DNA from 4 places in the Bradyrhizobium sp. Cp5.3 genome. Region 1 is predicted to be linked to each of the others. Evidence: predicted binding sites of a transcription regulator. Region 1 holds the regulator's gene; each other region holds the start of a gene.
The links. The regulator PhoB, encoded in region 1, activates phosphate uptake and scavenging genes when phosphate is short. The targets are predictions, from matches to a motif close to TGTCATNNANCTGTCAT.
Positions count from the first base shown of each region.

Region 1 (7,914 bases):
CTGCCGAGCACGCTCGGGCGCCTTCGGCAGGAACTGCATCAGCATGCCGCCGGCGCGCCAGCGATGCTTGCCGCCGTCGCTGCTGCGCCACTCCTCGCCGACGGCGAGGCGGACGCGGGTCGGGATCTGCTCGGAGCGCAGGAAATATTCGTGGGCGGCGTCTTCCAGGCTGCCGCCGTCAAGCGCCACCAGGCCCTGGTAGCGGCTCATGTCGGGCCCCTGATCGATGGTCATCGCAAGATGACCGCGCCCGAGCAGCGTGCCGGAATCCTGCGCCTCACCAAGACGCGCGGCGTCGTAGCGGGCATAGGCCCGCAGGCGATCCGGCGCCATGTAGTCCACGACCAGGAACGACACCGGGCCGTCGGTCTGGGCCTGGAGAATGAAGCGGCCCTCGAATTTCAGCGCCGTGCCGAGCAGCGTCGTCAGCACGATGGCCTCGCCGAGCAGCTTGCCAACCGGCGCAGGATAGTCGTGCTTGGTCAGGATCTCGTCGAGCGCCGGACCAAGCCGCACCAGGCGGCCGCGCACGTCGAGCGCGTCGACCTCGTAAGGCAGCACCGCATCATCGATCGGAACCGCTGATGGCGCGCGAACCGGGCCTTCAGGCCCGGTTTTCATGTCAGGGGATTGAAAAACCATGGCGCTCTATCTGGGGTCGGAGGAGGTGGAATGGAAGGGGTTCGGAGCAACGTGTTCCGAACGTGCGTGACGGCACAACGATACGCGAATTCGGTGTCGTCCTGGCGAAAGCCAGGACCCATAACCGCAGGACCCATAACCCCAGGGAGGAGTTGTGACGCGAGATGACAATTGCCAATCCTCGCCAAACGAAAGCCGGTGGTAATGGATCCTGGCTTTCGCCAGGACGACGATCCAAACCTACTTCACCGCGTCGAAACACCAGGCCAAGATGCCCTTCTGCGCATGCAGGCGATTTTCGGCCTCGTCGAACACGACCGATTGCGGGCCGTCGATTACCTCGTCGGTGACCTCCTCGCCGCGATGGGCGGGCAGGCAGTGCATGAACAGCGCATCGGACTTGGCCAGCGACATCAGCTTCGAATTGACCTGGTAGGGCTTGAGCACGTTGTGACGGTGCTCGCCTTCCTTGTCGCCCATCGACACCCAGGTGTCGGTGACGACGCAATCGGCGCCGCGCACGGCGGCTTCCGGATCGGTACCGAGCACGATCGGGGCGCTGGTCGCCTTGATCCAGTCACGCATCGCCTTCTTCGGCGCGAGCTCCGGCGGGGTTGCGACATTGAGCTTGAACTTGAAGCGCTCGGCGGCATGCGCCCAGGACGCCAGCACGTTGTTGTCGTCGCCGGTCCAGGCCACCGTCTTGCCTTCGATCGGGCCGCGATGCTCCTCATAGGTCATGAGGTCGGCCATCACCTGGCAGGGATGCGAGCGCCGCGTCAGCCCGTTGATGACGGGCACGGTCGCATTCGCCGCGAGCTCAAGCAGCGCGTCGTGATTGAGGATGCGGATCATGATCGCATCGACGTAGCGCGACAGCACACGCGCGGTGTCGGCGATGGTCTCGCCGCGGCCGAGCTGCATCTCGGCGCCGGTGAGCATGATGGCCTCGCCGCCGAGCTGGCGCATGCCGACGTCGAACGACACCCGCGTACGGGTCGAGGGCCGCTCGAAGATCATCGCGAGCGTCTTGCCTTCGAGCGGCTTGACCGGCTGATGCGCCTTCTGCTTCGCCTTCATTGCGGAGGAGGCGGCGAGCATCCGCTTGAGCTCCGACAACGGGAGCTCATTGATATCCAGAAAGTGCTTCGGCTTGCTCATCAGCTTGCCGCCCGTTTGTTACCGGACAGCGCGGCGCAGGCCCGCTCGAGCCGCCCGACACTGTCCTCGATCTCGGCTTCGGTGACGATCAATGGCGGCAGGAAGCGCACGACATTGTCGCCGGCCCCGACGGTGAGCAGCTTCTGATCGCGCAGCGCGGCGACGAGATCGCCGGAGGGCACCACGGCCTTGATGCCGATCAGGAGCCCCTCGCCGCGAACCTCGCTGACGACGTCGGGATGACGATCGATCACGGACGCGAGCTTCTGCTTGAGCAGCAGCGACATCTTCTGCACGTGGTCGAAGAAGCCGGGCTTGAGCATGACGTCGAGCACCGCATTGGCGGCGGAGATCGCGAGCGGATTGCCGCCGAAGGTCGAACCATGCGAGCCGGGTGTCATGCCGGAGGCCGCTTCCGCGGTCGCGAGGCAGGCGCCAATCGGGAATCCGCCGCCGAGCGCTTTCGCCAGCGACATCACGTCGGGCGTGACGCCGAGGCGGCGGTGCGCGAACAGATCGCCGGTACGGCCCATGCCGGTCTGCACCTCGTCGAATGCGAGCAAGAGGCCACGCTCGTCGCAGAGTTGGCGCAGCGCCTTGAGGAATGCCGGCGTCGCCGAGCGCACGCCGCCCTCCCCCTGGATCGGCTCGATCAGGATGCCGGCAGTCTGCGGACCGATCGCCTTCTTGACGGCGTCGAGATCGCCATGCGGGACCTGGTCGAAGCCTTCCATCGGCGGACCGAAACCTTCGAGATATTTTGCCGAGCCCGTCGCAGCCAGCGTCGCGAGCGTGCGGCCATGGAAGGCGCCCTCGAAAGTGATCATGCGAAAGCGCTCGGGATGCCCCTTCGACGCGTGATAGCGGCGCACGACCTTGATCACGCATTCCAGCGCTTCCGCACCGGAATTGCAGAAGAACACGAAGTCCGCAAAGCTCTCGTTGCAGAGGCGGCTCGCAAGACGTTCGCCATCCGGGCTCTGGAACAGGTTCGACATATGCCAGAGTTTCGTCGCCTGCTCCTGCAGCGCCTTGACCAGCACGGGATGGGCATGGCCGAGCGCGTTCACCGCGACGCCGGACGTGAAGTCGAGATAGCGCTCGCCATTGGTGGCAATCAGCCAGCAGCCTTCGCCGCGCTCGAAACCGATGTCGGCCCTGGCGAAAACGGGAAGCAGATGCGGCGCGGCGCTCTTGGTCATGGCTGTCACTTGGTGTTGAGGACGGCCTCAACGCGCATTGCGCAGCGCACCAATGACCGTCCCGGAAAACGAAACGTGCCGCCTTTTCAGGGCGGCACGTGAGGGCATCTTATGCCTGGCAGAACGGGAGTCAATGCCGCCGGCAAGCCTCGGGAAACGCAGAATCCGTAGTCTTGCGGTGCCTATTTTGTGGTGGTTTCGCTACGGAACATGTGGAAGCGAGTCGGCGGACTCTTGCGCGTGAGTCACGCCATATTGTAGCGTTTGGCTTGTCAGATACGACATCTCGTGCAGCGGTTCTGATCCTCTAAGTCCTCATGTACCGGCGTAAACGTTCGGGCGTTCTAGTCGCGCCCGGCGAGCCTTAAGGGATTCTGGCGGCACGGGTTTTTCGAGGCTTAGGCAATCGCTGCGAGGCCCCAGGATGGCTGGCGCGCGGCGAGGGAAAGGGTGCAATGACGGTTTTGACCTGGTCCGACGATCGCGTCGAGCAGTTGAAAAAGCTCTGGGAGGCCGGACTTTCGGCCAGCCAGATCGCAGCCGAGCTCGGCAATGTGACCCGCAATGCCGTGATCGGCAAAGTGCACAGGCTCGGCCTGTCCGGCCGCGCCAAGAGCCCGTCTTCGGCAGCTCCGCGGCCGCGCAAGGCGCGTCCCGCGCAGCACATGATGCGGGTGTCCCGTCCGATCTCGCGCGGCAACACCGCGCTGGCGCAGGCCTTCGAGGTCGAGGTGGAGCCCGATCCGGTCACCTACGACAACGTGGTGCCGATGAGCCAGCGGCTGTCGCTGCTCGAGCTGAACGAGGCGACCTGCCACTGGCCGGTTGGCGATCCCTCGAGCCCGGATTTCTTCTTCTGCGGCGGCAGGGCGCTCTCGGGCCTGCCCTACTGCGCCCAGCACTCGCGCGTCGCCTACCAGCCGGCAGCCGACCGCCGCCGCGCCCCGGCGAAGCCGGGCACGCGCTGAGCTAGCTTTCGTCGACGATCAGGATGAGGCCGTCACGCGACGACGGCCCAGTCAAACTCCGCGTCGTCTCGGCGAAAGCCGGGAGCCATTACCGCCAGCGGATGTGATGACGGGGACTCGGAGTTACCCTCTTCGCGCAACAACTGCGCCCTGGGGCGATGCGTCCCGCGCCCCGTGCGCAATTGCGCACCAGGCCCGGACGACGAGATTGTGGCGACAGCCCGCCAACCTGTCAGACCTTAAGTCTGCTCCGCCTTCGCGAAACGATCATCCAGCGCATAGCCGGCACCACGCACGGTGCGGATCGGGTCCTGTTCGCGGCCGAGATTGAGCAGCTTGCGAAGGCGGCCGATATGCACGTCGACAGTGCGCTCGTCGATGTAGATGTCGCGGCCCCAGACGCTGTCGAGCAGCTGCTCGCGCGAGAACACGCGGCCCGGATGCTCCAGGAAGAACTCCAGGAGGCGATACTCGGTCGGACCGAGATCGATCGGCCGGCCCGAACGCGCCACGCGGCGCTTTTCGCGGTCGAGCTCGATGTCGCCATAGGCGAGCACCGTGGCGAGCCGCTCGGGGCTTGCACGTCGGAGCAGACCCTTCACGCGCGCCAGGAGCTCCGGCACCGAGAACGGCTTGACGATGTAGTCGTCGGCGCCGGTCGCAAGGCCACGTACCCGCTCGCTCTCCTCGCCGCGCGCGGTGAGCATGATGATCGGGAGCTGCTTGGTCTCGGGCCGGGCACGCAACCGCCGGCACAGCTCGATGCCGGACAGGCCCGGCAGCATCCAGTCGAGCACGATCAGATCGGGTATGTGTTCCTTGAGGCGGGTGTCGGCATCGTCGCCGCGCATCACCGTCTCGACGTCATAGCCGTCGCCTTCGAGGTTGTAACGGAGCAGCTCGGTCAGAGCTTCTTCGTCTTCAACCACCATAATGCGTGCGCCCATGGGGTCGTCGCTCCTTAGCTATTCGGGACCGTCGTGGCGAAGGTCGTCATGTCGCCCTTCGGCCGCTTGTCGGCGATGGCCTGGCCTTCGATCATGTAGAACACGGTTTCGGCAATGTTGGTGGCGTGGTCGCCGATCCGTTCGATGTTCTTGGCGCAGAACATCAGGTGGATGCAGAAGGAGATGTTGCGCGGATCCTCCATCATATAGGTGAGGAGCTCGCGGAACAGCGAGGTGCAGATGGCGTCGACTTCCTCGTCACCCTTCCACACCGCCATCGCCGCCGGCAGATCGTGCGCGGCATAGGCGTCCAGCACCGACTTGACCTGCTGCTGCACGAGGTCGGTCATATGCTCCAGGCCGCGGAACAGCTTGAGCGGATGAAAGTCCGTCTCCAGCGCTGCGACGCGCTTGCCCATGTTCTTGGCGAGGTCGCCGATGCGTTCGAGGTCGGTCGCCACGCGCATCGCGCCGACGATCTCGCGCAGGTCGACCGCCATCGGCTGGCGGCGGGCGATGGTCAGGACGGAGCGCTCCTCGATCTTCTTCTGCAGCGCGTCGATCTCGGTATCACCGGCGACCACACGTTGACCGAGCGCGACATCGCGGCGGATCAGCGCATCGACGGAATCGACGATCATGCGCTCGGCGAGCCCGCCCATCTCCGCGACCAGCCGGGTGAGCTCCTGCAGGTCGGTGTCGAAGGCCTTTGCGGTGTGTTCGGAACCCATATCCTGTCTCCTCAGCCGAAGCGGCCGGTGATGTAATCCTGCGTGCGCCGATCGGTCGGCGACGTGAAGATCTTGCTGGTGTCGTCGAACTCGATCAGCTCGCCGAGATACATAAAGGCGGTCTTGTCGGAGACGCGCGCCGCCTGCTGCATGTTGTGGGTGACGATCGCGATCGTGTAATTCTCGGACAGCTCCTGGATCAGCTCCTCGACCTTGGCGGTCGAGATCGGGTCCAGCGCCGAGCAGGGCTCGTCGAACAGGATCACCTCGGGCCGCACCGCGACGGTGCGCGCGATGCAGAGGCGCTGCTGCTGGCCGCCGGAGAGCGAGAGGCCCGAGGCGTTGAGCTTGTCCTTGACCTCGTTCCAGAGCGCGCCGCCGCGCAGCGCCTTCTCGACGCGGTCGTCCATCTCGGACTTCGATATCTTCTCATAGAGGCGGATGCCGAAGGCGATGTTCTCGTAGATCGTCATCGGGAACGGCGTCGGCTTCTGGAACACCATGCCGACGCGGGCGCGCAGCAAATTGAGGTCGAGCTTGGGATCGAGAATGTTGGTCTGGTCGAGCATGAGCTGACCGGTGACGCGCTGACCCGGATAGAGGTCGTACATCCGGTTGAAGATGCGCAGCAGGGTCGACTTGCCGCAGCCCGACGGGCCGATGAACGCCGTGACGCGGTTGGTGCCGAGCGTGAGGTTGATGTTCTTCAGCGCGTGGTGCTCGCCGTAATAGAAGTTGAGGTTGCGCACCGTCACCTTGGCCGGGGCTTCCGGCAGCGGTTGCTGCGACGCCAGGTGACCGTTGGCACTCACGGATACGGAAAGATCGGTCATTTTGCGGTCCTCTCGGCGCCAAGGATGCGCGCGCCAATGTTCAGGGCAAGCACGGTGAGCGTGATCAGCAGCGCGCCGCTCCAGGCAAGCTGCTTCCAGTAGGCGTACGGGCTCTGCACGAAGTTGTTGATGGTGACCGGCAGGTTCGCCATCGTCTTGTTCAGGCTCAGGCTGAAGAACTGGTTCGACAGCGCGGTGAAGAGCAACGGCGCGGTTTCGCCGGCGACGCGGGCGGTCGCCAGCAGCACGCCGGTGATGAGGCCGGAGCGCGCGGCACGGTAGGCGATCCGCTTGATCACCAGCGAGCGCGGCAGGCCGAGGGCGGAGGCCGCTTCACGCAGCGCATTCGGCACCAAGAGCAGCATGTCCTCGGTCGTGCGCAGCACCACCGGGATCACGATCACGGCGAGCGCGAGACTGCCGGCGATTGCCGAGAAACCGCGCATCGGCACCACCACCGCACCGTAGATGAACAGACCGATGATGATCGAGGGCGCGCTGAGCAGGATGTCGTTGATGAAGCGGATCACCGAGGTCAGCTTGTCGTTGCGGCCGTACTCGGCAAGGTAGGTGCCGGCGAACAGGCCGAGGGGCGCGCCGATGCCGACGCCGAGCACGGTCATGATGAGCGAGCCGACGATTGCGTTGAGCAGGCCGCCTTCGTTCGAGCCGGGCGGCGGCGTGTTCTCGGTGAAGATCTGGAGGTTGAGCCCGGCCAGGCCGTTGTAGAGCAGCGTGATCAGGATCAGTGCAAGCCAGGTGACACCGAAGGCGGCGGCACCAATGCAGAGTCCACGGATGACGATGTCCTTGCGGCGGCGGCGTGCGTAAATCGGGTTCATGGCGTTACTTCCCCGCCTTCTTTTCGAGACGCAGCAGCATCAGCCGCGCGCCTGCGAGCACGAAGAATGTCAGCACGAACAGCAGCAGGCCGAGCAGGATCAGGCCGGACTGGTGCAGGCCGTCACTTTCTGCGAACTCGCTGGCGATCGCCGCCGAGATCGTGGTGCCCGGCGCGAAGATCGACGAGGAGATCCGGAACGAGTTGCCGATGATGAAGGTCACCGCCATGGTCTCGCCGAGCGCGCGCCCCAGCGCCAGCATGACGCCACCGATGATGCCGACGCGGGTGTAGGGGATCACCACGCTGCGGACGACTTCCCAGGTGGTGCAGCCGACGCCGTAGGCGGCCTCTTTCAGCACCGGCGGCACGGTCTTGAACACGTCGACCGAGATCGAGGTGATGAAGGGCAGTACCATGATCGCCAGGATCAGCGCGGCGTTGAACAGGCTGAGATAGGACGGTGGCCCCGCGAAGATCGCGCCCAGCACGGGAACGCCGTCGAAGATCCTGATCATGAAGGGCTGGAAGGTGTTGGCCAGGAACGGCCCCAGCACGAAGAAGCCCCACATGCCGTAGATGATCGAGG
Region 1 covers NZ_AUFA01000001.1:240,752-248,665, forward strand. The annotation lists gene K289_RS0101145 (Hsp33 family molecular chaperone) at 1-642, opposite strand, end outside; gene argF (ornithine carbamoyltransferase) at 883-1,803, opposite strand; gene K289_RS0101155 (aspartate aminotransferase family protein) at 1,803-3,005, opposite strand; gene K289_RS0101160 (GcrA family cell cycle regulator) at 3,461-3,973, shown strand; gene phoB (phosphate regulon transcriptional regulator PhoB) at 4,213-4,920, opposite strand; gene phoU (phosphate signaling complex protein PhoU) at 4,935-5,651, opposite strand; gene pstB (phosphate ABC transporter ATP-binding protein PstB) at 5,663-6,484, opposite strand; gene pstA (phosphate ABC transporter permease PstA) at 6,481-7,326, opposite strand; gene pstC (phosphate ABC transporter permease subunit PstC) at 7,331-7,914, opposite strand, start outside.

Region 2 (7,914 bases), on a different contig from region 1:
CTGGCTGCTGTTTCCGTTCCTGATGAAGATCGGGCAGGCCGATGCAGCCAAGCTGCGCCAGCGTGTGGTCGACGAATTGAAGACGACCTTTGCCAGCCACTACACCAAGGTGGTCTCGCTCCAGGAGGCGCTGGATCCGGCCAACATCGCGGCGTACGCCAAACGTGCCACCGGCGAAAAATTCCTCATCAACCCAAATAAATCTTCGTGATGTGTGCTGGCACGTCGCCCAAAGAAGGACTTGCCTTCTGAGCGAAGCGGGAGAACATTCGCGCCGCAATTGAATGCGGGGCGCAACCGCACGCAGAGAAGGGGACTCTTCCATGACTGATCTGAATCGCCGCCATTTGCTCGCGGGCGCGGCAGCCATCGGCGCGGCCGCCGTGACCGGACTCCGACCGACCATCGCCAATGCCGCAGTGCCGCAGAACGGGACGCAGGCTCCGGGCTTCTACCGCTACAAGGTCGGCAACTACGAATGCACCTCGATCAATGACGGGGCGCGCAGCTTCCCGATGCCCGACAAGTTCGTCGTCAACATCCCGAAGGAGGAGGCGCTCGCCGCCGCCGACGCCGCCTACATGCCGAAGGGCATGGTCACGGTGCCGTTCAATCCGCAGCTCATCAACACCGGCTCAAAGCTGGTGCTGATCGACAGCGGCAACGGTGTGGCGAACTTCGAGGCGAGCAAGGGCGCGGTCGGCCGCACGCTGCAGAACCTCGCGGCCGCCGGCGTCGATCCCAAGAGCATCGACATCGTGCTGCTGTCGCATCTGCATCCCGACCACACCAACGGCATCCGCCTGGCGGACGGCTCGCTCGCCTTTCCGAATGCCGAGATCATGGTGCCGGCGAAGGACTGGGAGTTCTGGGCCAGCGAGGAGAACGCGGGCAAGGCCTCCAGCGACATGATGAAGAACTACTTCGCCAACGTGAAGAAGACGTTCGCCGGCCTCGAGTCCAAGGTGACGAAGTTCGAATGGGGCAAGGAGGTCGCGCCCGGCATCACCTCGATCGCGACGCCCGGCCACACGCCCGGTCACACCTCGTTCGCGGTGGCCTCGGGCAATTCCAAGGTGTTGATCCAGTCCGACGTGACCAACATTCCGGAACTGTTCCTGCGCAATCCGGACTGGCACGTGGCGTTCGACACCGACGGCGCTCTGGCGCAGGAGACCCGCCACAAGTTCTACGATATGGCGGCGGCGGAGAAGGCGACCGTGGTCGGCTTCCACTTCACCTTCCCCTCGGTGGGCCATGTCGAGAAGGACGGCGCCAAATATCGCCTGATCCCGTCGGCCTGGAATCCGACGATCTGATTCCGGTTCGAGATTTGCACGAAAGATCGGGCCGCCTCTTGGCGGCCTGATTGTTTTGGGAAAGGGTTCATTTCCGCGAACGCAGCGTTTCCAAATCGGAACGGTTCATGCACTTGCATCCTCCCGAGGAGGTGGATTAAGTGCGCGGGCCCGTTTCCCGCTTAGAGGTTCAAGGACAACCCATGGCCTATCACATCGTCACGCTCGTCGGCAGCCTGCGCAAAGAGGGCTTCTCGATCAAGATCGCCAATGCTCTCGCCAAGCTTGCCCCGAGCTCGCTCTCGCTCGAAGTGGTGACGCCCGCGGGCATCTCCTTCTTCAACCAGGACCTCGAGGGCGCGCCGCCAGCCGACTGGCTGGCCTTCCGTGAAAAACTCCAGAAGTCGAACGGCGTGCTGTTCATCACCCCCGAATACAATCGCTCGATCCCGGGCGTGCTGAAGAACGCCATCGATGTCGCCTCGCGGCCGTATGGCAAGAGCTCCTTCAACGGCAAGCCGGTCGGCATCATCTCCAACTCGCCGGGCCCGCTCGGCGGCGTCAGCGCGGCCAAGCATCTCCAGAACATCCTGCCCGGTATTGCCGGCCCGATCCTGCAGCAGCCGGAGATCTACCTGAACGGCGTCGGCGACGCCTTCGACGCCGCGGGCAACCTGACCAAGGACTCCCTGAAGACCGTGTTGCAGCAGTACATCGACGCCTTCGCCGCACACGTGGCGAAGAACCAGGGCTGATCCGTCTACCCTTCGGAGCACGCCGGAGGTCCTCATCCTGAGGAGGCCGCGTAGCGGCCGTCTCGAAGGATCGCCGCGGGAAACACCAGGGCCTTCATGGTTCGAGACGGCGCTTGCGCGCCTCCTCACCATGAGGGTCTGCCAGCGTCGTCGGGGCGGGGGTGGGCAGGGAATTAGCACTCCCTTAACCAACGTGTCCCATCTTGCCGGACATGGTCACCCGTGCGCGCCTCAAATCGATCCTGACCGGCCTTGCCCTCTACACGATGGCCGCCGCGATCGTCGGTTATTTCGGCATCAACGCTTATACCGGCAAATACGGCCTGAACGCGCGCCAGGAACTCGACCAGGAGATCATCGCGCTGACCAGCGAGTTGGCGCAGCTTAAGCGCGAGCGCACCAGGAGCGAGCAGCGGGTGTCGCTGCTCCGCTCGCAAAAGCTCGATCCCGACATGCTGGACGAGCGGGCGCGCTTTCAGCTCGACTACGCCAATCCGCATGATCTGGTTCGGATGAACCCGACGAACTGACGCTTTCCGAAGCTTCCGAAACCGGCGCCGAAACCTCGCGGCGTGGCTGCCATCGCACCGAAATTTGTAGGACCGCGGCCAGATTGCCGCCTTGACGGCAGCGCGGTGACGGGGGCATGGCTTGGCGGAGCGCAGGGTTGCCTAAAGTTGACGCAGATCAACTGGGCCGTGCGGGTACCGCCTAGACTGCTTCCCGGAGGAAACCAGTGATGAATGGGCCAATGTCCCGGCATCACGCGGCCCGCGTCGAGGCCGCCATCACGTCAGGCCAAGCGGCGCGTTCCGCGCTGGTGGCCTCGTGGCGCCGTTCGTCCCGACTGCATCATCTGGATCCTGCCGGCCGCAACCTGCCGCTGCGGCTGAGCGAAGCAGAACTGCGCGAGGCGCGTGAACGCATCGCGCCGCTTCTGGCTGCCGCGCAGGGGGCGATGGACCGGCTCTATCAGGCGGTCGGCGCGGCCGGCTGCTGTGTGCTGCTCGCCGACGGCGAGGGCGTTCCGGTCGATCGTCGCGGCACCCCGGCTGACGACGCGACATTTCAATCCTGGGGCCTGTGGACCGGCGCGCTGTGGAGCGAGGAGCACGAGGGCACCAACGGCATCGGCACCTGCCTCGTCGAGCAGCGGCCGCTGACGATCGACCGCGACCAGCACTTCTTCACCCGCAACACGCTGCTGAGTTGCACGGCCGTTCCGATCTACGACCATGACGGGATGCTTGCCGGTGTGCTCGACGTCTCCTCCTGCCGCGCCGACCGGACTGACGCCTTCTCCAGTCTGATCGCGCTTGCGGCTGGCGAAGCCGCAAAGCGTATCGAAGCCGATCTGTTTCGCCGCGCCTTTGCCCATGCCCGCATCGTGCTGACGCCTGCATCGGACGGCCAATGCAGTGGCCTTGTCGCGGTCGATGCGGATGATCTCGTGATAGGCGCGACCCGGTCCGCCCGGCTGGGACTCGGGATCGCACCCGGGCGTCCGTTGCAGCCGGTGCCTGCGGCCGATCTTCTCGGCGGCGATGCGGCGCACGATCACCTTGCCGGCGGTCAGCGTGCGGTGTTGCAGCGGGCGCTCTTGCGCGCAGGCGGCAATGTTTCGGCCGCCGCCAAGGCCCTCGGCGTCAGCCGCGCCACGCTGCATCGAAAGCTGAAGCGGTTCGATCTGAAGCACTGAGCTTCGATTTTTTTTCTCAATCGTCATTGCGAGCGTAGCGAAGCAATCCAGAATCTTTCCGCAGAGGGACTCTGGATTGCTTCGCTACGCTCGCAATGACGGTGCGGCGCGAGCGCTCTCCTCAGGATGAGGTCGGAATGCGTGGTGGCCGCGTCAGCTGTCGCAGAACTGCGACAGGTCGGTCTGACCATCGCTTCCGCCCGGGCTGACAGAAAAACTCTCCCGCGACATCGTTGGCGCAAGTCGCACAGGCGCAAACGCACGCGACGAATTGCACAAACAGCAACATCGGGAGTGATCAATGAACAAGGTGGAATTCCTCAACGTCACCCAAGTTCCGTTCGCCGCACGCTATGACAATTTCATCGGCGGCAAGTTTGTTGCGCCGATCTCCGGCAAATACTTCGACAATGCCTCGCCGGTGAATGGCCAGATCGTCTGCAAGATCGCGCGCTCCGACCATCAGGACGTCGAGGCCGCGCTCGACGCAGCGCACGCCGCCAAGGCCGCATGGGGACGCACCAGCGTCGCCGAGCGTGCCGCGATCCTGAACAAGATCGCGGACCGCATGGAAGAGAATCTGGAGCGCCTTGCGATTGCCGAGACCTGGGACAACGGCAAGCCGATCCGCGAAACCCGCGCCGCCGACCTGCCGCTCGCGATCGATCACTTCCGCTATTTCGCCGGCGTCGTGCGCGGCCAGGAAGGTTCGATCGGCGAGATCGACCACGACACCATCGCCTACCACTTCCATGAACCGCTCGGCGTGGTCGGTCAGATCATTCCCTGGAATTTCCCGCTGCTGATGGCGTGCTGGAAGCTTGCGCCTGCGCTCGCCGCCGGCAATTGCGTGGTGCTCAAGCCCGCCGAGCAGACACCGGCCTCGATCATGGTCTGGGCCGAGATCGTCGGTGATCTCTTGCCGCCCGGCGTCCTCAACATCGTCAACGGCTTCGGTGTCGAGGCCGGCAAGCCGCTCGCCTCGAGCCCGCGGATCGCCAAGGTCGCCTTCACCGGTGAGACCTCGACGGGCCGCCTGATCATGCAATATGCCAGCCAGAACCTCATTCCCGTCACGCTCGAGCTCGGCGGCAAGTCGCCGAACATCTTCTTCAAGGACGTCACGGCGGAAGATGATGACTTCTTCGACAAGGCGATCGAAGGCTTCGTCATGTTTGCGTTGAACCAGGGCGAGGTCTGCACCTGTCCGAGCCGCGCGCTGGTTCACGAGGACATCTACGACCGCTTCATGGAGCGGGCGCTGAAGCGCGTCGCCGCGATCAAGCAGGGCGATCCGCGCGAGGCCGACACCATGATCGGCGCCCAGGCCTCCGGTGAGCAGCTGGAGAAAATTCTGTCCTATATCGACATCGGCAGGAAAGAAGGCGCGAAGGTCCTGGCCGGCGGCGGGCGCGCGAGCCTGAGCGGCGATCTGGCCGGCGGCTTCTATGTTCAGCCGACCGTGTTCGAGGGCCACAATAAGATGCGGATCTTCCAGGAGGAGATCTTCGGACCCGTGGTTTCGGTCACGACCTTCAAGACCGACGATGAGGCACTCGCGATCGCCAACGACACGCTCTATGGCCTCGGTGCCGGCGTCTGGAGCCGCGATGCCAACCGCTGCTACCGCTTCGGTCGTGCCATCCAGGCGGGCCGGGTCTGGACCAACTGCTACCACGCCTATCCCGCGCACGCGGCGTTCGGCGGCTACAAGCAATCGGGCGTGGGACGCGAGACCCACAAGATGATGCTCGATCACTATCAGCAGACCAAGAACCTCCTGGTCAGCTACAGCCCGAAGAAGCTCGGCTTCTTCTGATCGGCGGAGAGGGCGGCGCAACCTCGCGCCGCCCGTTCCGCCCAATGCGACAAGGCGCGGACGCTCCTTCGCCAATCCGCACATGTCCCCTGCATCTCGGGAGCTTTTGTCTAACCGGCCCGCCGTCATCCATCTGTCAGAGAATTGAGACAAGAAGCGCCGACATTATTCGGTTCGGCCCTTGTGGCATTCGAAGCGATGCTCGCCAAATGACGGAGGCTTGTCATGAAGAACAGTCGTTCACGGCGGAAGACGCGTGCTGGAGCGATGCTGCTCGGCGCGGCGGCCTTGGCGTTCTTCCCGCAATCGATAACCTTCGCACAGACCGGGTCGACTCCCGCCGGCGCCAAGCACTTCCTGACCCTTGACGGAAAGCCGCCACTGATCCTCGGGCATCGCGGCGTGCCGGGGCTGGTGGCTGAAGAGACCGAGGCATCGTATGACCTTGCCGCAGCCCTCGGGACCGACGCGCTCGAAGAGGACCTGCACCTGACCAGGGATTGCGTATTGGTCGCACGTCACAACCCGTGGCTGAGTGACAATACCAACATTGCCGAGGTGGCGAAAACCAATGCGGTGGTTGCGGCCCGCAAGCGCACGGTGCCTGGTGTGAAGGTCAAAGTGAAATGGGCCCAGTCTCCCACCAGCGGGCCTGCTGAATACCTCACTGATCTCACCGATCCGGCCGACCCCAAATCGGTGCTGAAATCGCTGATCGTGGACGGCGAAGATCATGCCAATGATTGGTCGATCACCGACTTCACCATGGCCGAGCTGAAGGACTGGATCGCCGGCACTACCTATGATGCGGCCAACGAAAGGCCGAAGATATTCAACGGCAAGTTCCCGATCATCAGCTTCCAGGACGTCATCGACATCGCCAAGGCCAAGAGCAAGGAGACGGGGCGTCCCATCGCCGTCTATCCGGAAACCAAGAATCCGACCTGGAACAATGCGCAGGCGATCGCAAATGGCTGTGGCGCGCCCGGCAGCCACCCGCTCGAGGATGCCCTGATCAAGATCATCAAGGACAACGGCCTCAATGCGAAGGACGCTCCCATCTTTGTGCAGAGCTTCGAGCCCGGCAGCCTGAAATACATGCGCAGCCATGGCCTGGAGACGCGGCAGGTCCAGCTCATCGATGGCAACGGTATCGACTTCAAGACGGGAAAGGTCCTCCTCAACAACATCACCAATTCGCGTCCGTTCGACTGGACCGTTTCGGGTGACCAACGCTTGTATGATGCGATGCTAACCCCCGAGGGCCTCGCGGAGATCAAGACCTATGCCGACGGCATTGGTCCGTGGAAGGCTTACATCGTTCCGCTCAAGGTCTCTCCCTGGAAGGACAGCAACGCCGATGGCACGCCCTTCAAGGGATCGACGCCTGAGGCATCGACGCAGGAAGCAACCAGCCTCGTTGCCGACGCGCACAAGCTTGGCCTGTTCGTGCATGTCTTCACGTTCCGGAACGAGAAGAAATATCTGGCTGCGGACTATCACGGCGATCCAAGCCTGGAATATCTCAAGTTCTTCCGTCTCGGCGTCGAGGGGGTGTTTACCGACTTCACGCATACCGGAGTTGGCGCCCGCGCAGCCTATCTGCGCGAGCTGGGCTGGTGAGGCCGGCTTCGCGGCGAGCAAATGTTGCCTGATCGGTGGCAAAGATTTTGCAATATTTCGGCCACGTTGCAGTGCGGCATAATGAAAGTCGTGGCATGGCACCCCAGCGCTTTCACACGCGTTTGACTTGGGTTAGAGAGGGCTGAAGTTTTCTCTGACCCGGAATTCCCATGGCCGCACCCAAGAAAGCCGCCGCAAGCGCTCCACAAGACAAGACCAACGGCGGCTCGCCCCCGGAATTCACCAAGGAGCAGGAGCTCAAGGCGCTCCGCGACATGCTCCTGATTCGGCGGTTCGAGGAGAAAGCCGGCCAGCTCTACGGCATGGGTGCGATCGGCGGGTTCTGCCATCTCTATATCGGCCAGGAGGCCGTGGTGGTCGGCATGCAGATGGCCCTGAAAGAGGGCGATCAGGTCATCACCGGCTACCGCGACCACGGCCACATGCTCGCCACCGGCATGGAAGCCAACGGAGTCATGGCCGAGCTCACTGGACGTCGCGGTGGTTATTCCAAGGGCAAGGGCGGCTCCATGCATATGTTCAGCGTGGAGAAGAAGTTTTACGGCGGCCACGGCATCGTCGGCGCCCAGGTCTCGCTCGGCGCCGGGCTCGCCTTCGCCAATCACTATCGCGGCAATGACAACGTCGCCGTCACCTATTTCGGCGACGGCGCGGCCAATCAGGGCCAAGTCTATGAGAGCTTTAACATGGCGGAGCTCT
Region 2 covers NZ_AUFA01000003.1:239,596-247,509, forward strand. The annotation lists gene K289_RS0106440 (zinc-binding dehydrogenase) at 1-211, shown strand, start outside; gene K289_RS0106445 (MBL fold metallo-hydrolase) at 324-1,319, shown strand; gene K289_RS0106450 (NADPH-dependent FMN reductase) at 1,502-2,053, shown strand; gene K289_RS0106455 (septum formation initiator family protein) at 2,266-2,583, shown strand; gene K289_RS0106460 (GAF domain-containing protein) at 2,793-3,752, shown strand; gene adh (aldehyde dehydrogenase) at 4,054-5,571, shown strand; gene K289_RS0106470 (glycerophosphodiester phosphodiesterase family protein) at 5,797-7,194, shown strand; gene pdhA (pyruvate dehydrogenase (acetyl-transferring) E1 component subunit alpha) at 7,365-7,914, shown strand, end outside.
Region 2: K289_RS0106470 (glycerophosphodiester phosphodiesterase family protein) is a predicted target of PhoB. The motif match lies at 5,695-5,711, and genes of this name have one in related genera.

Region 3 (7,914 bases), on a different contig from region 1:
CAACATGGACAAGCTCCACACCTATCTCGGCGTCTAGAGCTGCCAAACGAGAAACTTCAAAAAGGGAAAGTTGCATGAAGACCAGGTCGATTGCGTCATTTCTGCTGAGCACCGCGCTGACGTTCGCCGCAGCAGGCGTCGCTTCCGCGCAGGACAAGACCGTCAAGATCGGCGCGCTGTCCGATCAGTCCGGTCTTTATGCCGATCTCGGCGGCCCCGGCTCGACCCTGGCCGCGCAAATGGCCGTCGAAGACTCCGGCCTCACGGCGAAGGGCTGGAAGATCGACGTCATCTCGGGCGACCATCAGAACAAGCCCGACATCGGCACCGCGATCGCACGCCAGTGGTTCGACGTGGAGAAGGTCGACGTCATCGTCGACGTGCCGAACTCCGGCGTGGCGCTCGCCGTCAACAACGTCGTGAAGGAAAAGAACGGCGCTTACATCAACTCGGGCGCGGCGACCTCGGACCTGACCAACGCGCAGTGCTCGCCCAACACCGTGCACTGGACCTACGACACCTACATGCTCGCCCACACCACCGGGCAGGCGCTGGTGAAGGCCGGCGGCGACACCTGGTTCTTTCTGACCGCCGATTACGCCTTCGGCGCGGCGCTGGAGCGTGATACCACCGCGGTCGTTACCGCTAACGGCGGCAAGGTCGTCGGCGGGGTCAAGCACCCGCTCAACACGCCGGACTTCTCGTCCTTCCTGCTGCAGGCGCAGGCTTCCAAGGCCAAGATCATCGGCCTTGCCAATGCCGGCGGCGACACCACGAATTCGATCAAGCAGGCGGCCGAGTTCGGCATCGTGAAGGGCGGCCAGAAGCTCGCGGCACTGCTCTTGTTCCTCACCGACGTCAAGGCGATCGGTCTCGAGACGGCGCAGGGCCTGAACTTCACCGAGACCTTCTACTGGGACATGAACGATCAGACCCGGGCATTCTCGAAGCGCTTCGCCGCGCGGATGAAGAACAATGCGCCGCCGACCATGGTGCAGGCCGGCGTCTATTCGGGCCTGCGTCACTATTTCAAGGCGCTGGAAGCGCTCGGCGGCAATCCGCATGATGGCGCGAAGGTCGTCGAGAAGATGAAGTCGATGCCGACCGAAGACGATCTGTTCGGCAAGGGTGAGATCCAGCCCAACGGCCGTACCATCCACAATGCCTATCTGTTCGAGGTGAAGACGCCCGCCGAGTCCAAGGGACCGTGGGACTTCTACAAGCTGGTCGGCACGGTGCCGGGCGACCAGGCCTTCACGCCGCTGTCTGAAAGCAAATGCGCGCTGCTGAAGAAGTAAGCTAACGGCCCGCAGGCCTTGTCGGCCTGCGGGCAAGTTTGAGGGAACGCCGAAGGGACTGGGTGCGCGATCGATGCAGGCTCTCTATGCACAGCTACTGGTGGGATTGATCAACGGCTCGTTCTACGCGCTGCTCAGTCTCGGGCTTGCCGTGATCTTCGGCATGCTCAACATCATCAATTTCGCCCATGGCGCGCTCTACATGATGGGCGCGTTCGTCGCCTATTTCCTGCTGAACCTCGGCGGCATCAACTATTGGGGGGCGCTGATCATCGCGCCGATCATCGTCGGCATCTTCGGCATGATCCTGGAACGGACCATGCTGCAATGGCTGACCGGCCTCGACCATCTCTACGGATTGCTTCTGACCTTCGGCATCGCGCTGATCGTGCAGGGCGTGTTCCAGAACTATTTCGGCTCATCCGGCCTGCCTTATGCCATTCCGGACCAGCTCAAGGGCGGCATGAACCTCGGCTTCATGTTCCTGCCCGTCTATCGCGGCTGGGTCGTCATCTTCTCGCTCGTCGTGTGCCTTGCGACCTGGTTCCTGATCGAGAAGACGCGGCTGGGCGCTTACCTGCGCGCAGCGACGGAAAATCCGACGCTGGTGCGTGCCTTCGGCATCAACGTGCCGCGCATGATCACGCTCACTTACGGCCTCGGCGTCGGCCTTGCGGCACTCGCGGGCGTCTTGTCGGCGCCGATCAACCAGGTGCGGCCGCTGATGGGCGCCGACCTCATCATCGTCGTTTTCGCGGTGGTCGTGATCGGCGGCATGGGATCGATCATGGGATCGATCATCACGGGTTTCGCGCTCGGCGTGATCGAGGGCCTGACCAAGTATTTTTACCCCGAGGCCTCCAACACCGTCGTGTTCGTCCTGATGGTGCTGGTGCTGCTGGTGAAGCCGACGGGACTGACGGGAAGGGCGGCCTGATATGACAGCCTTGACAGACGATACGTTGCCGGTAACTCCGCGCGCGATGCGCGACGAGATGATCGTGTTCGTGGTGATGGCGCTGCTGCTCGCCGCCGTTCCGTTCACCGGCATCTATCCGTTCTTCGTGATGCAGGCGCTGTGCTTCGCGCTGCTCGCCTGCGCGTTCAACCTGCTGATCGGCTATGGCGGCCTGCTGTCGTTCGGCCACGCGATGTTCCTCGGCACCGCCGGCTATTGCAGCGCGCATGCGCTGAAGGTGTGGGGGCTGCCGCCGGAGCTCGGCATCGTCGTCGGCGTCGCCGCTGCTTTCCTGCTCTCGATCGTGACCGGTTTTATCTCGATCCGCCGCCAGGGCATCTATTTCTCGATGATCACGCTGGCGCTGTCGCAGCTCCTGTACTTCATCTACCTCCAGGCGCCGTTCACCCATGGTGAGGACGGCATCCAGGGCATTCCGCAGGGGCACCTGTTCGGCGTCTTCGATCTGTCGAAGCCGACCGTTCTCTACTACGTCGTGCTGGTCGGCTTTCTCGCCGGATTCCTGCTGATCTATCGCATCATCAACTCGCCCTTCGGCGAGGTCCTGAAGTCGATCCGCGAGAACGAGCAGCGGGCGATCTCGCTGGGCTACCGGACCGACCAGTACAAGTTCCTGGCTTTCGTGCTGTCCGGCACGCTGGCCGGCTTTGCCGGATCGCTGAAAGTGTTCGTGGCGCAGAACGCCTCGCTCACCGACGTGCACTGGTCGATGTCCGGCGAAGTCGTGCTGATGACGCTGGTCGGCGGTCTCGGCACCATCTTCGGGCCGGTGGTCGGCGCCTTCGTGATCATCGCCATGCAGCAATATCTGGCGAGCTTCGGCCAGTGGGTGACGGTGATCCAGGGCGGGATCTTCGTAATCTGCGTGCTCACCTTCCGCCGCGGCGTCATTGGCGAGATCGCGCATTACCTTCGTCGTTCGCTCTAAGATATTGATCTGGCTATAATTTAGGCCTGGATGCGAAAGCGGTGGACGATCCGGTTCCGCGGGCGTGCGAATGACACGCGCGCGGGTCGAAAATGGTCTATGACAGTTTTGTGACGGCCTGTTCGGGCCTGGCCATTTCCAACCGGTAGCCTATCCCCATGATGCGTTGGTTTCGCGCTCTCCTCCCCAGGGAAGAGCGCTTTTTCGAACTGTTCGACCGCCATGCCCAGACCGTGATCCAGGGCGCCATTGCTCTCCAGGGCGTCTTGAAGGGCGGTGAGGAGACACCGCTCTATTGCCAGCGCGTCAGCCAGTTCGAGAACGAGGCTGACAACGTCACGCGTGAGGTGCTGACGGCCGTTCGCCGCACCTTCATCACACCGTTCGACCGCGGCGACATCAAGAACCTCATTACGTCGATGGACGATGCCATCGACCAGATGCAGCAGACGGCGAAAGCGGTGATACTGTTTGAGGTCCGCGATTTCGAGCCGCCGATGCGCGAGATCGGCGGCCTCGTGGTCGAATGTGCCAATCTGGTCGGGCGCGCGCTGCCGCTGCTGCAATCGATCGGTCCGAACGTTGCGATGCTGACGGCTATCACGGAAGAACTGACCAAATTGGAGGGCCGTGTCGACGACCTCCACGACATCGGGATGAAGGAACTGTTCCTGAAGCACCGCGACGGCAACGCAATGGACTTCATCGTCGGCGGCGAGATCTACGACCACCTCGAAAAAGTCGCGGACCGCTTCGACGACGTCGCGAACGAGATCAACAGCATCGTCATCGAGCAGGTCTAGGCGCCGTGGATCTCGCTTTGGGTCTTCCCGTTCTGGTCGGACTGATCGCTGTCGCGCTGCTGTTCGACTTCCTGAACGGCCTGCACGATGCCGCCAATTCGATCGCGACCATCGTTTCGACCCGCGTGTTGCGGCCGCAATTTGCCGTGCTGTGGGCCGCCTTCTTCAACTTCGTGGCGTTCATGGTGTTCGGCCTGCACGTCGCCCAGACCGTCGGCACCGGCATCATCGATCCCTCGATCGTCGATGCCCAGGTGATCTTCGCGGCCCTCGTCGGCGCCATCGTCTGGAACCTCGTCACCTGGGCGCTCGGCATCCCGTCCTCGTCGTCGCATGCCCTGATCGGCGGCCTCATCGGTGGCGGCATGGCCAAAGCGGGAATCTCGGCGGCGGTGTGGAGCGGCTTGTCCAAGACCGTGCTGGCAATCGTGCTGTCGCCGCTGATCGGCTTCCTGCTTGCGATGATGCTGGTTGCGATCGTGTCCTGGGCGTCGGTGCGCTCGACACCGTTCGCGGTCGATCGCGCCTTCCGCATCCTGCAATTCGCCTCCGCCTCGCTCTATTCGCTCGGCCATGGCGGCAATGATGCGCAGAAGACCATGGGCATCATCGCCGTGCTGCTCTTTTCGCAGGGCCGCCACGACGGCGAATTCTACGTGCCGTTCTGGGTGGTGCTGTCCTGCCAGGCGGCGATGGCGCTGGGCACGCTGATGGGGGGCTGGCGCATCGTGCGCACCATGGGCCTGCGCATCACCAAGCTGACGCCGATGCAGGGCTTTTGCGCTGAGACCGGCGGTGCCGCGACCCTGTTTATGGCGACCTTCCTCGGCGTCCCCGTTTCGACCACCCACACCATCACCGGAGCGATCGTCGGCGTCGGCGCCGCGCGACGTGTCTCGGCGGTGCGCTGGAACGTCGCAAGCTCGATCGTCTACGCCTGGGTGATCACCATCCCGGCGTCCGCGATCGTTGCGGCGCTCAGCTGGTGGGCGGTCCAGATTTTCAAGTGACGAGCTTCAGCCCGACGATCCCTGCGACGATCAGTCCGATGCTGGCGAGGCGAAATGCGGCGGCCGGCTCGCCGAACAGGATGATTCCCAATGTCGCGGTGCCGACCGCGCCGATGCCGGTCCAGACCGCATAGGCGGTTCCAATCGGGAGCGATTTCAGGGCGAGACCGAGCAGGATGACGCTTCCGGCCATGGCTGCGAGCGTAAGGACCGACGGAACGAGCTTGGTGAAACCCTCGGTGTATTTCAGCCCGATCGCCCAGGCGACCTCCAAAAGACCGGCGACGAACAATATGGTCCAGGCCATGACGACCCTCCGTTCAAGGCAGGGTCGTCCCCGCGGCTGATGTGGCTGATCGGCGAAAGGTCGTCCTTCCCAGGGCCGATATGGGGCTGGTCAGACGGCTCTGCAATCACCAAATGAGGCTTGATCAGGCCCGTTTTCCCTGCCAAACGCTCCCGCCATGTCCGACATCGCCACTCCAGCCGAATCGCCGGCCCGTTCCCCGCTTGCCGCCGAAGTGGCGCGGCGGCGCACCTTTGCGATCATCTCCCACCCTGACGCGGGCAAGACCACGCTGACCGAGAAGCTGCTGCTGTTCGGCGGCGCCATCAATCTTGCCGGCCAGGTCAAGGCCAAGGGCGAGCGACGCAACACGCGCTCGGACTGGATGAAGATCGAGCGCGAGCGCGGCATCTCGGTCGTCACCTCCGTGATGACCTTCGAATTCGAGGGGCTCGTGTTCAACCTGCTGGACACGCCGGGCCACGAGGACTTTTCGGAAGATACCTATCGGACCCTCACGGCGGTCGATTCCGCCGTGATGGTGATCGACGCGGCGAAGGGCATCGAGGCACGCACGCGAAAGCTGTTCGAGGTCTGCCGCCTGCGCGACATCCCGATCATCACCTTCATCAACAAGATGGACCGCGAGAGCCGCGACGTCTTTGAGCTTCTCGACGAGATCGAGAAGACGCTCGCGCTCGATACCACGCCGATGACCTGGCCGGTCGGCCGCGGCCGTGACTTCCTCGGCACCTATGACGTCGTCAATGGCGGCGTACGCCTGCTCGAAGGCGGCGGCGCCAAGACTGGCGCGGCGCAGCAGATCGAGATCACGGAGCTCGCAAAGCTTAACGCGAATCTCGACGTATCAGCCGTGAAGGACGAGCTGGAGCTCGTCACCGAGGCCTCCAAGCCGTTCGAGCTTGGAGCGTTTCGCGAGGGCCATCTGACGCCGGTCTATTTCGGCAGCGCGCTGCGCAATTTCGGCGTCGGCGACCTCCTGGAGGGGCTCGGAAAGTTCGCGCCCGAGCCGCGCGCGCAGGAGAGCAACCAGCGCAAGGTCGAGGCAACCGATCCGCGCATGAGCGCCTTCGTGTTCAAGATCCAGGCGAACATGGATCCGAACCATCGCGACCGCATCGCTTTTGCACGGCTGTGCTCCGGCAAGCTCAGCCGCGGCATGAAGGCCAAGCTGGTGCGCACCGGCAAGAGCATGCCGCTCTCGAGCCCGCAATTCTTCTTCGCGCAGGATCGCTCGGTGGCGGACGAAGCCTTTGCCGGCGACGTCGTCGGCATTCCCAATCACGGCACCTTGCGCATCGGCGACACCCTGACCGAAGGCGAGGATTTCACCTTCGTCGGCGTGCCGAGCTTCGCGCCGGAAATCGTCCGTCGCGTCCGTCTCACCGACGCGATGAAGGCGAAGAAGCTGAAGGAAGCGCTGCAGCAGATGTCGGAAGAGGGTGTCGTGCAGGTGTTTCGCCCGCGCGACGGCGCGCCTGCTCTGGTCGGCGTGGTCGGCGCGCTGCAGCTCGACGTGCTCAAGGCGCGGCTGGAGGCCGAATATGCACTGCCGGTCGAGTTCGAGGTGAGCGAGTTCCAGCTCGCACGCTGGGTCTCGTCGGATGACCGCAAGAAGCTCGATACGTTCCTCGCCGCCAATACCTCGAGCATTGCGGACGATGTCGACGGCGACCCCGTGTATCTGGCCAGGAACGAGTTCTATCTCGGCTATACCAAAGAGCGCGCCGAGGGCATCGAGTTCGCCAACGTCAAGGACGTGAAGAAGAAGGGGTAGGGGTAGGGGTAGGGCCCCAATCCCCGTTTAAGCGCGAGCATGTGAACACGCGCGGGCTTGACGTGTTCAGGGCCGATGCCACTTTCGCATGGGTGGCCTTGCGAGCTCATGTCATGTGGCGCGGTATTATTGTTCTTTTCCTGCTGGCGATATCGACGCTTCCCGCCGACGCCAGACGCCGCCAGATCAATCCGATTCCATTCTCGCACGAGCCGTGCAGCGTGCTCGACAACCGTCCCTGCACGCCGTCCTTTTGCAGCGTGCTCGAGCACGGGCCCTGCATTCCCGAGATCTACTATCCCTACGGCGAAAATCTCCAGCTCACGGTCGAGAGCGTGCCGTCCGAGGCCGATCGTGCCAAGTACGCGAGGCCGGACCACGACCTCGATACGATCGGCGACCTCTTTGCCGAGCTTAGGTCCTGCTGGTCGCCGCCGACCAACGACGTGCGCGCGGGCATGCAGATGTCGGTGCGCTTCAGCTTCAACAAGGCGGGCGGCCTGATCGGCCCGCCGCGCCTGACCTTTGCGACCGCGGGCGTCCCGGCCGACACAAGGACGAGCTATCTCAACGCGATCAATGCGTCGCTGAACGCATGTCTGCCACTGAAATTCACGAGTGGTCTCGGCGGCGCACTTGCCGGGCGGCCGATCGCGATCCGATATGTCGATAATCGGGGGCCCGGAAAGTAACCGCAAGGATTGCTCCATCCCCTCATCCTGAGGAGCTTGCGAAGCAAGCGTCTCGAAGGATGAAGGCCAAGGTGCCATCCCGGCCTCTATGGTTCGAGACGGCGCTTCGCGCCTCCTCAC
Region 3 covers NZ_AUFA01000005.1:118,412-126,325, reverse strand. The annotation lists gene K289_RS0110605 (ABC transporter ATP-binding protein) at 1-37, shown strand, start outside; gene K289_RS0110600 (ABC transporter substrate-binding protein) at 75-1,298, shown strand; gene K289_RS0110595 (branched-chain amino acid ABC transporter permease) at 1,372-2,235, shown strand; gene K289_RS0110590 (branched-chain amino acid ABC transporter permease) at 2,237-3,205, shown strand; gene K289_RS0110585 (DUF47 domain-containing protein) at 3,364-4,008, shown strand; gene K289_RS0110580 (inorganic phosphate transporter) at 4,014-5,018, shown strand; gene sugE (quaternary ammonium compound efflux SMR transporter SugE) at 5,011-5,325, opposite strand; gene K289_RS0110570 (peptide chain release factor 3) at 5,483-7,102, shown strand; gene K289_RS0110565 (hypothetical protein) at 7,216-7,794, shown strand.
Region 3: K289_RS0110585 (DUF47 domain-containing protein) is a predicted target of PhoB. The motif match lies at 3,305-3,321, and genes of this name have one in related genera.

Region 4 (7,914 bases), on a different contig from region 1:
CGGCGGGGAAATTGGCGACGCCGATGGCCCGCGTGCGCCCCTCCTCCTTCAGCTCCATCAGCGTCTCGAACACCGCGCCCCAGTTCGCGGCTTTGGACGGCCAATGCACGAGATAAAGGTCGACATGGTCGAGTCGGAGTTTTTTCAGGCTGGCGTCGAAGGCGCGGCGAATCGCGTCGGGCTTTAGGTTCTCGTACCAGACTTTGGTCGTGACATGCAGCTCGCCGCGCGGCACGCGGGAAGCCGCGATCGCGGCGCCGATCGCCTCCTCATTGGCGTACATCTCGGCGGTGTCGATATGGCGATAGCCGAGTGACAGCGCACTCTCGACCGCGGCGCGGCAGGCATCGCCCTCCATGCGGAAGGTGCCGAGGCCTAGCTTGGGCAGGCTGATGCCCTGGGTCTTCAGATTATCCATGAAAAGCTCCTGACGTATTCCGCCGAACGCGCGGCGGCGCCGCGTGAGCAGACTCTTCGGTGATGGAAAAGAGGTGGCGGGAGCGAATACTATAGCGCGGCGGCCGCGAGGCGGCCAATCAAGATCGGGTTAGGAGCTTCCCAACGTCTTGCCCGGGCCGTGACGCTCGTGGTGATAGCTCCCCGTCCCTTACGAATGCTGCGCCACCACGGCCGGACGTGGTTGCGGGTGCGGCACGATGTCGACTGACCAGAGGTCGCGGTTGTCGACATCTTTCAGCGTCACGGTCATCACCGCAGTCTCGCCATCGATGTCGACGCGGCCGAAGAACTGTAGTCCGAAGCAGGGCGCAAGATTCTCGCCCTGCGCCTCGCTACATCCGTTCTGGTACATCGCGACTGGGCCAAAGGTGTTGTCGAGCTCGCCCGGGCCCCAGGTCCCGGCGTGCAGGGGGCCGGAGACGAACTCCCAGAACGGCTCGAAATCGCTGAACTGCGCCTTGTTCGGATCATAGTAATGCGCGGCGGTGTAGTGCATGTCGGCGGTGAGCCAGACGACGTTGCGAACACCGGCGCGCTTGATGGACGCGAGAAGGTCGGCAATCTCATGCTCGCGCCGATCAGGCGGGCCATCGCCGAGTGCGACCGCGTCTAGGCTGATCAGGCCGATCGGCAGGTCGGCCGCGATCACCTTCCAGGTCGCGCGCGAAGCGGCGAGCTCCCGCTTCAGCCAGGCGAGCTGCTCGGCGCCAAGAATCCAGCCGCGATGGTCATCACCCTTGTTCCAGGTGCCATCGCGAAAGCTGCGCATGTCGATCATGAAGACGTCGAGCAGCGGGCCGTAAGCAATGCGTCGATAGACCCGGCCCAGCCGCGTCCCGATATCGCGGATCGGCATGAAGTCGAAGAAGGCGCGGCGAGCGCGCGCGACCAAGCGCGGCGTGCCATCGGCCTCATAGCCGGCTGCGTCGTAGCTGCCGGTCGGGGACCAGTCGTTGGTGACCTCGTGATCGTCCCATTGCGCGAACATCGGCACCTCAGCGTGGAAGGCGCGAAAATGCTCGTCGAGGTGATTGTATTTGTAGTTGCCGCGAAACTGCGCCAGCGTGTGCGCGACCTCTGACTTCTCCTCGGTCACAACGTTGCGCCAGAGCTCGCCGTTCGGCAGCTTCTGTTCGGAGGGGATGGTGCAGTCGGCATAGATGTGATCGCCGGAATGGATGAAGAAGTCCGGGCGATTGTCGAGCATAGTGCGGTAGCTGCGATAGCCGCCGCGCGACATGTCGATGCCCCAGCCCTGCCCCGCCACGTCGCCGGACCACACGAATGAGACCGACTGGCCTGCGGCCGGCGCAGTTCGAAAATGGCCGATGCGGCTTTCGCCGGCAATGCCCGATGCAATGTCGTCGAAGCGCACACGGTAGAAGATGTCCTGCCCGGACGGCAGGTCATTCAGCAGGAGTTTTGAGGTGAAGTCGGCTTCGGGCAACGCATCGCCTGATGTCGTCGCAAGAATGGTCTTGAAGCTTTCGACGGTCGAATAGTCGACTTGCATCCGCGCAGGGCGATCGGCGCGCGCCCAGATCACGGCAGAGCCGTCCGATACGTCCCCCGACTGGATGCCGCCCGCGATCTGCGGACGGTCGGCGGCGCGGCCGATGTAGGGGGTGGCGAGCGTGCCGAGCGAGGCAATGGCGAGAGTGGAGGCGGAGCGGTTCAGGAATTGTCGCCGGGTCCATGCGCGCGAAGCGCGGAGCGTTGCCATTCAGGAGACCTTCGTCGAATCGCGACGGAAGGTGCCTGCGCTCCTTGACTCCTATCCTTACGGTTTCTTGACTCCGCGCCTACGGTTTTGCGACGCGTGGATGACGTGTCCGCCGGGCTGCAGCCGTGGCAAGAGTGCGCTCCCTCGCCCCGCTTGCGGGGAGAGGGTTGGGGTGAGGGGGAGTCTCCGCAGGGACGATGAGAGTTAGACTCGCGGAGAGTCCCCCTCACCCGGAATTCAAGCTGCGCTTGAATTCCGACCTCTCCCCGCAAGCGGGGCGAGGTGAAGCAACATCAGTCAACGCTCTAGCGCTTCCAGTTGCAGATGCCGCCGGAACGGCACGGCCAGGTCTGGATACGGGTGTCCATCGCCTGCGCGTCCAGCGGGTTGCCGTGACGCTGCGCGAGCTTGGTGCGCGCGGCGCCGCGTGGCTGGGCGCTCTTGGCGCGAGCGACCTTCGGCGCCGGCACGTGCACGCGCTCGGCCGCAACCTTCTTCGGCACGTCCATCGGTTCGATGCGCGCCTGCGCGTCATTGCCGCCACGGGCCTCGAGCGCGACCGGCGCGAACTGCGTCTCCGGCCCGAGCCGCTTCGGCGACAGCACGGCCTTGGATAGATCGAGGCTCAGATATTCGTCGGGCTTGTAGTCAGCGGCGCGCGAGATGCCACCCCACGCGAGCACGAGGGCGGCAGCAAGAGCAAAGTGAGCGCCTTTCAGGACCACGGACGCCTCCTGAAACTTGATTAATAGGGACAATTTACCCCTATTTAGGAGGCGCCTCGGGCAATTCCAGCGGCCAATTGCCGCCAGGGTTAAGACTGTACGGACGGTCAGGCGACCTTTCGCGCCGCACCGGTCCCGTCCAGGAACCCCAGCAGGCGGCTGCGGATGATGGTTTCCGCCTCGCCCATGATGCGATCGACGAGTTCCTTGCAGGACGGAACGTCATGGATCAGGCCCGCGACCATGCCGCAGCTCCAGGCGCCCGCATCCATCTCTCCGTCGATCATGACTTTCGGATAGATGCCCGCAACCTGGTCGTGGATATCGTCGATCTTGAGCTTGTCGCCCCTCTCACGCTCGATATCCAGCAGGTGCTCAACATTGGCGTTCTTCAGCACGCGCTCGGTGTTGCGCAGCGCGCGCATGATCAAGCGGGTGTCGAGCTCGGTCGCGGCGACCAGCGCATTCTTCACGTTCTGATGCACCGGCGCTTCCTTGGTGGCGATGAAGCGCGTGCCCATGTTCATGCCGGACGCCCCCAGCGACAGCGCGGCGACGAGGCTGCGCCCGTCGGCCATGCCGCCGGAGGCAACGAAGGGGATCTTCAATTCCTCCGCCGCGCGCGGCAGCAGGATCATGTTCGGGATGTCGTCCTCACCGGGATGACCGCCGCACTCGAAGCCGTCGACGCTGACAGCGTCGCAGCCGATCCGCTCGGCCTTGAGCGAGTGGCGCACCGAGGTGCATTTGTGGATCACCTTGATGCCGGCCGCCTTCATCGCCGGCATGTACTGCTCAGGGCTGCGGCCCGCGGTCTCAACGATCCTCACCCCGCCTTCGACGATGGCCGCGATGTACTCCGGATAAGGCGGCGCCGAGAAGGTCGGCAGAAACGTGAGGTTCACGCCGAACGGCTTGTCGGTCATGTCGCGGCAGCGCGCGATCTCCTTGGCGAGCAGCTCCGGTGTCTTCTGCGTGAGCCCGGTGATGATGCCGAGCCCGCCGGCATTGGAGACGGCGGAGGCCAGCTCGGCAAAGCCGACGAAATGCATGCCGCCCTGGATGATCGGATGCTCGATGCCGAACAGTTCGGTGATCGCGGTCTTCACGTAGTGGCCTCCCGGAGTTTTGGTTCGCGTTCGGATCAGTCTAGCCGGACTTTTGCGCCGCGGTCACCACTTCTCTCCGAACGGCCGGATCTCCATCTCGAAGGTCCAGGCGCTCTTCGGCTGCTGATAGAGCTGCCAATAGGCGTCCGCGACCGAAGACGGCGGCATCAGGAGATCGGGATTGTCGAGCGCCTCCTTGCCCCAGAGCTGCTCTCGGCGCTCCCGAACCCAAGCAGTATCGACGCCGGAGTCGATGATGAGATGCGCGACGTGGATGTTCTTCGGTCCCAGTTCGCGCGCCATCGCCTGCGCTACCGCACGCAAGCCGAACTTGGCGCTGGCGAACGCGGCAAAGCCGCTGCCGCCGCGCAAGGACGCTGTCGCGCCGGTGAAGAAGATGTTGCCGCCGCCCCGCGGCAGCATCAGCCGCGCGGCTTCGCGGCCGGCAAGGAAGCCGGAATAGCAGGCCATCTCCCAAACTTTTCGAAACACGCGCTCGGTGGTGTCGAGGATCGGGAAATTGACGTTGGCGCCGATGTTGAAGATGCAGACCTCGAGCGGCGCGTGCTTGTCGGCATCGTTGAGGAAGGAGATGATCTCCTCCTCCTTGCGCGCATCCAGTGAGCGCGCGTGGATCTCGCCGCCGGCGGCCTCGATATCCTTGACCAGCGGCGCGAGCTTGTCGCCGTTGCGGCGGCCGGCGAAGATGGAAAAGCCCTCGGCGGCAAACTTCTTGGCAATCTCGGCACCGATGTAGTCGCCGGCGCCAATGACGGCGGCTGTGGCGTTTCGCTTGGGCAACGTCGCCTCCTCCGGTGAATGCCGCGACGCCAGGATCAACGTCGCGCGCAGGCTGTGTGATTGAACGGCAGGCTATAGTTCTAAAACAGAACTGTCAAATTCTGGAAGTTGATACCATCCGGATCATGAAATCTCCAGTCAGTTCCTTTTTCAGACCAACTAATGCTCCGGGAGATCCGACATTTCCGGTGTCGTCCTGGCGAAAGTCAGGACGACGTTGGGGCCTCAATGCCCCCGCGCCGGCGCGCGCAGGTCTATTGGTCGCAGCACCGCGGCAGTCGGGATCATCAGCACCGCGATGATGGCCAGCGTCCAGAACACGTCGATATAGGCGAGAAGGTCGACCTGCTGCTGCAAGGTCTTGCCGACCCAGGCGATCGCCTGTGACGCGGCGTCCGTCGCATTTGAGCCTTGCGCCTCGAAGAAGCGCGTCATCGCGTCGATGCTCTGCTGATAGCCGATATCGGACGGCGCGGCGTGCTCGATCAGCCGGCTTTGATGGAATTGCTGGCGCTGCGCCAAAATCGTCTGCGCCAGCGCCACGCCCATCGAGCCGCCGATGTTGCGGGCGACGTTGATCAGCGCGGAGGCCTGGTTGGTCTTGTCCGGCGGCACGCCGTCGTAGGATGCCGTCGTCACCGGCAGGAACAGGAACGGCAGGCCCATCGCCAGGAAGATGCGCGCCATGGCCGCATAGCCGTAGGTGATGTCGCCGGTGAGCCCGGTGAGATGCCACATCGACAAGGCGACCATCGCGGCACCCGCCATGATGAGATATTTCGGTTGCACCACGCTCACGAGCCGCCCGACGACCGGCATCAACACCAGCGTCGCGACGCCGCCGGGCGACAGCGCAAGACCGGCGAGCATCGCCGTATAGCCGAGCTCGGTTTGCAGAAGCTGCGGGATGAGCTGGGTCGTCGAGATCAGCACCGCGCCGGTGCCGAGCATGACCAGGAAGCAGGCGCCGAACTGCCGCCGGCCAAGCAGGCGGATGTCGACGATGGGATCCTCGCGCGTCAGCTCCCACGGGATCAGCGCGATCAAGGATACGGCCGCGAGCAGCGCGAAGGCGACGATCATGTTCGAGCCGAACCAGTCGTTGCGCTGGCCTTCGTCGAGCACGAATTCGAGCGAGCCAAGGCCGATCGCGACCAGCAGGAAACCGACATAGTCGACGCGCAGGCCCTTGCTCAGGAGCTCCGCCCTCTCCTCTTCCGCACCCGACGGCTCCTTGACCAGCGTGCCGACCAGAAACAGCGAGATCAGGCCCATCGGCACGTTGATCAGAAACACCCAGTGCCAGGAATAGGTGTCCGTGATCCAACCGCCGAGCGTCGGACCGATCACCGGTGCGACCACGACGGCGACGCCGTAGATGGCGAAAGCCTGCCCGCGCTTGTGGGGCGGGAAGGAGTCGGCGAGGATCGCCTGCTCGCTGGTCGCCATGCCGCCGCCGCCGAGGCCCTGAAGAATGCGGAACAGCACCAGCGCCTCGAGATTCCAGGCGAAGCCGCACAAGAGCGAAGCGACCGAGAAGGTCGCCACGCACATCATGTAGAAGCGCTTGCGGCCGATCACGGTCGACAGCCACCCGGAGATCGACAGCACAATGGCGTTGGCGACGAGATAGCTGGTGATGACATAGGTGCTCTCGTCGAGGCCGACGGCGAGCCCGCCGGCGATGTGGCGCAGCGCCACGTTGGCGATCGTGGTGTCGAGCACCTCCATGAAAGTCGCGATCGAGACCACGAAAGCTATCAGATAAGGATTGTGCCCTCCGGCCGCCGAACGTTCCGGCGACCAGCCGCCGGCGGAGGCACCGCCTTGCGCGATGTCAGTCATCGTACCTTGGTCCAGGGCACGACCGACATGCCTGGGCCGACCGGCAGATCGGACGGCCAGTTGTCGACCACGATCTTCACGGGCACACGCTGCATCACCTTGACGTAGTTGCCCGTGGCGTTCTCCGCCGGCAGCAGGCTGAACGCGGTACCCGAGCCGGGCTGCACGGAATCGACATGACCGGTCAGCTTGCGGCCGGGATAGGCATCGATGCGGATCTCGACCGGCTGGCCCGGCCGCATGTCGCTGAGCTGAGTTTCCTTGTAGTTGGCGACGATCCAGACCTCGTCAGGCACAAACATCATCAGGCTCTGCCCCGCCGTGACGAAGGTGCCCTTGGCGCCGTTGAGCTTGACGACGCGGCCGGACTGCGCGGCAACGACGTCGGTGTATTGCAGATTCAGCCTGGCCTGATCGAGCTGCGCCTGCGATTGCTGGAGCTGGGCCTTCACGCCCTCAAGCTGCGCCTGAAGCGTCTTGATGCCGACTTCCGCCGCGGTCACGGCGGTCTTCGCGCGCTCGGTATTGGCCTGTTGCGCCCCGAGATCGGAGCGGGTCTGCTGCTGACGCTGCACGGTGCCGGCGCCCTTCTCGACGAGGTCCTCGGCGCGCGAAAACTCTTCCTGCGAGAATTGGAGTTGGGCCTGTGCCTGTTCAAGCTGGGCCTTCGCCTGCTTGATCTGCTCCTGCTGTGAATCGATCTGTGCCTCGACATTGGCGATGTTCGCCTTCGAGACTTCCACCTGTGCCGCGGCTTGGTCGACGGCGATCTTGTAGTCGCGCTCATCGATCCTGGCGAGGAGATCACCGGCATTGACATGCTGGTTGTCCGTAACCGGAACATCAATCACGTAGCCGCCGACCTTCGAGGCCACGGAAAAACTGCGCGCCGCGACGAAGGCGTCGTCAGTTGATTCATAGTGGCGAGTCTGGAGCCAGTAGACGAGACCGCCGACCAGCGCGGCGAGCAGCACGATGGCGCCGACCGTGGTCAGCAGCCAGTGCTCGCGAAACCGGTCGCGCAGCGACGGCGTTTTCGCTTGCTCTTGCGACCGGTCCGCGCCCTCGCAGGTCTTGTCGGGCGAGTTATTCGGAGCGTCCTTCGTCCGCTGCGGCTGCTCCGCGGACGGCCCGCGTTCCCGGGTTTGAGCATCCACGATGAGCACCTCTATCGGGGATTGAGCCGGCGCCAACTTCGCGCGCACCGGACCTAACCGCGGCGGGGAAACATCGTTCCGGCGCCTGGAGCACC
Region 4 covers NZ_AUFA01000018.1:2,115-10,028, forward strand. The annotation lists gene K289_RS0123050 (aldo/keto reductase) at 1-418, opposite strand, end outside; gene K289_RS0123055 (alkaline phosphatase) at 608-2,182, opposite strand; gene K289_RS0123060 (hypothetical protein) at 2,488-2,907, opposite strand; gene K289_RS0123065 (nitronate monooxygenase family protein) at 3,015-4,016, opposite strand; gene K289_RS0123070 (SDR family oxidoreductase) at 4,080-4,817, opposite strand; gene K289_RS0123075 (DHA2 family efflux MFS transporter permease subunit) at 5,043-6,662, opposite strand; gene K289_RS0123080 (HlyD family secretion protein) at 6,659-7,819, opposite strand.
Region 4: K289_RS0123055 (alkaline phosphatase) is a predicted target of PhoB. The motif match lies at 2,272-2,288, and genes of this name have one in related genera.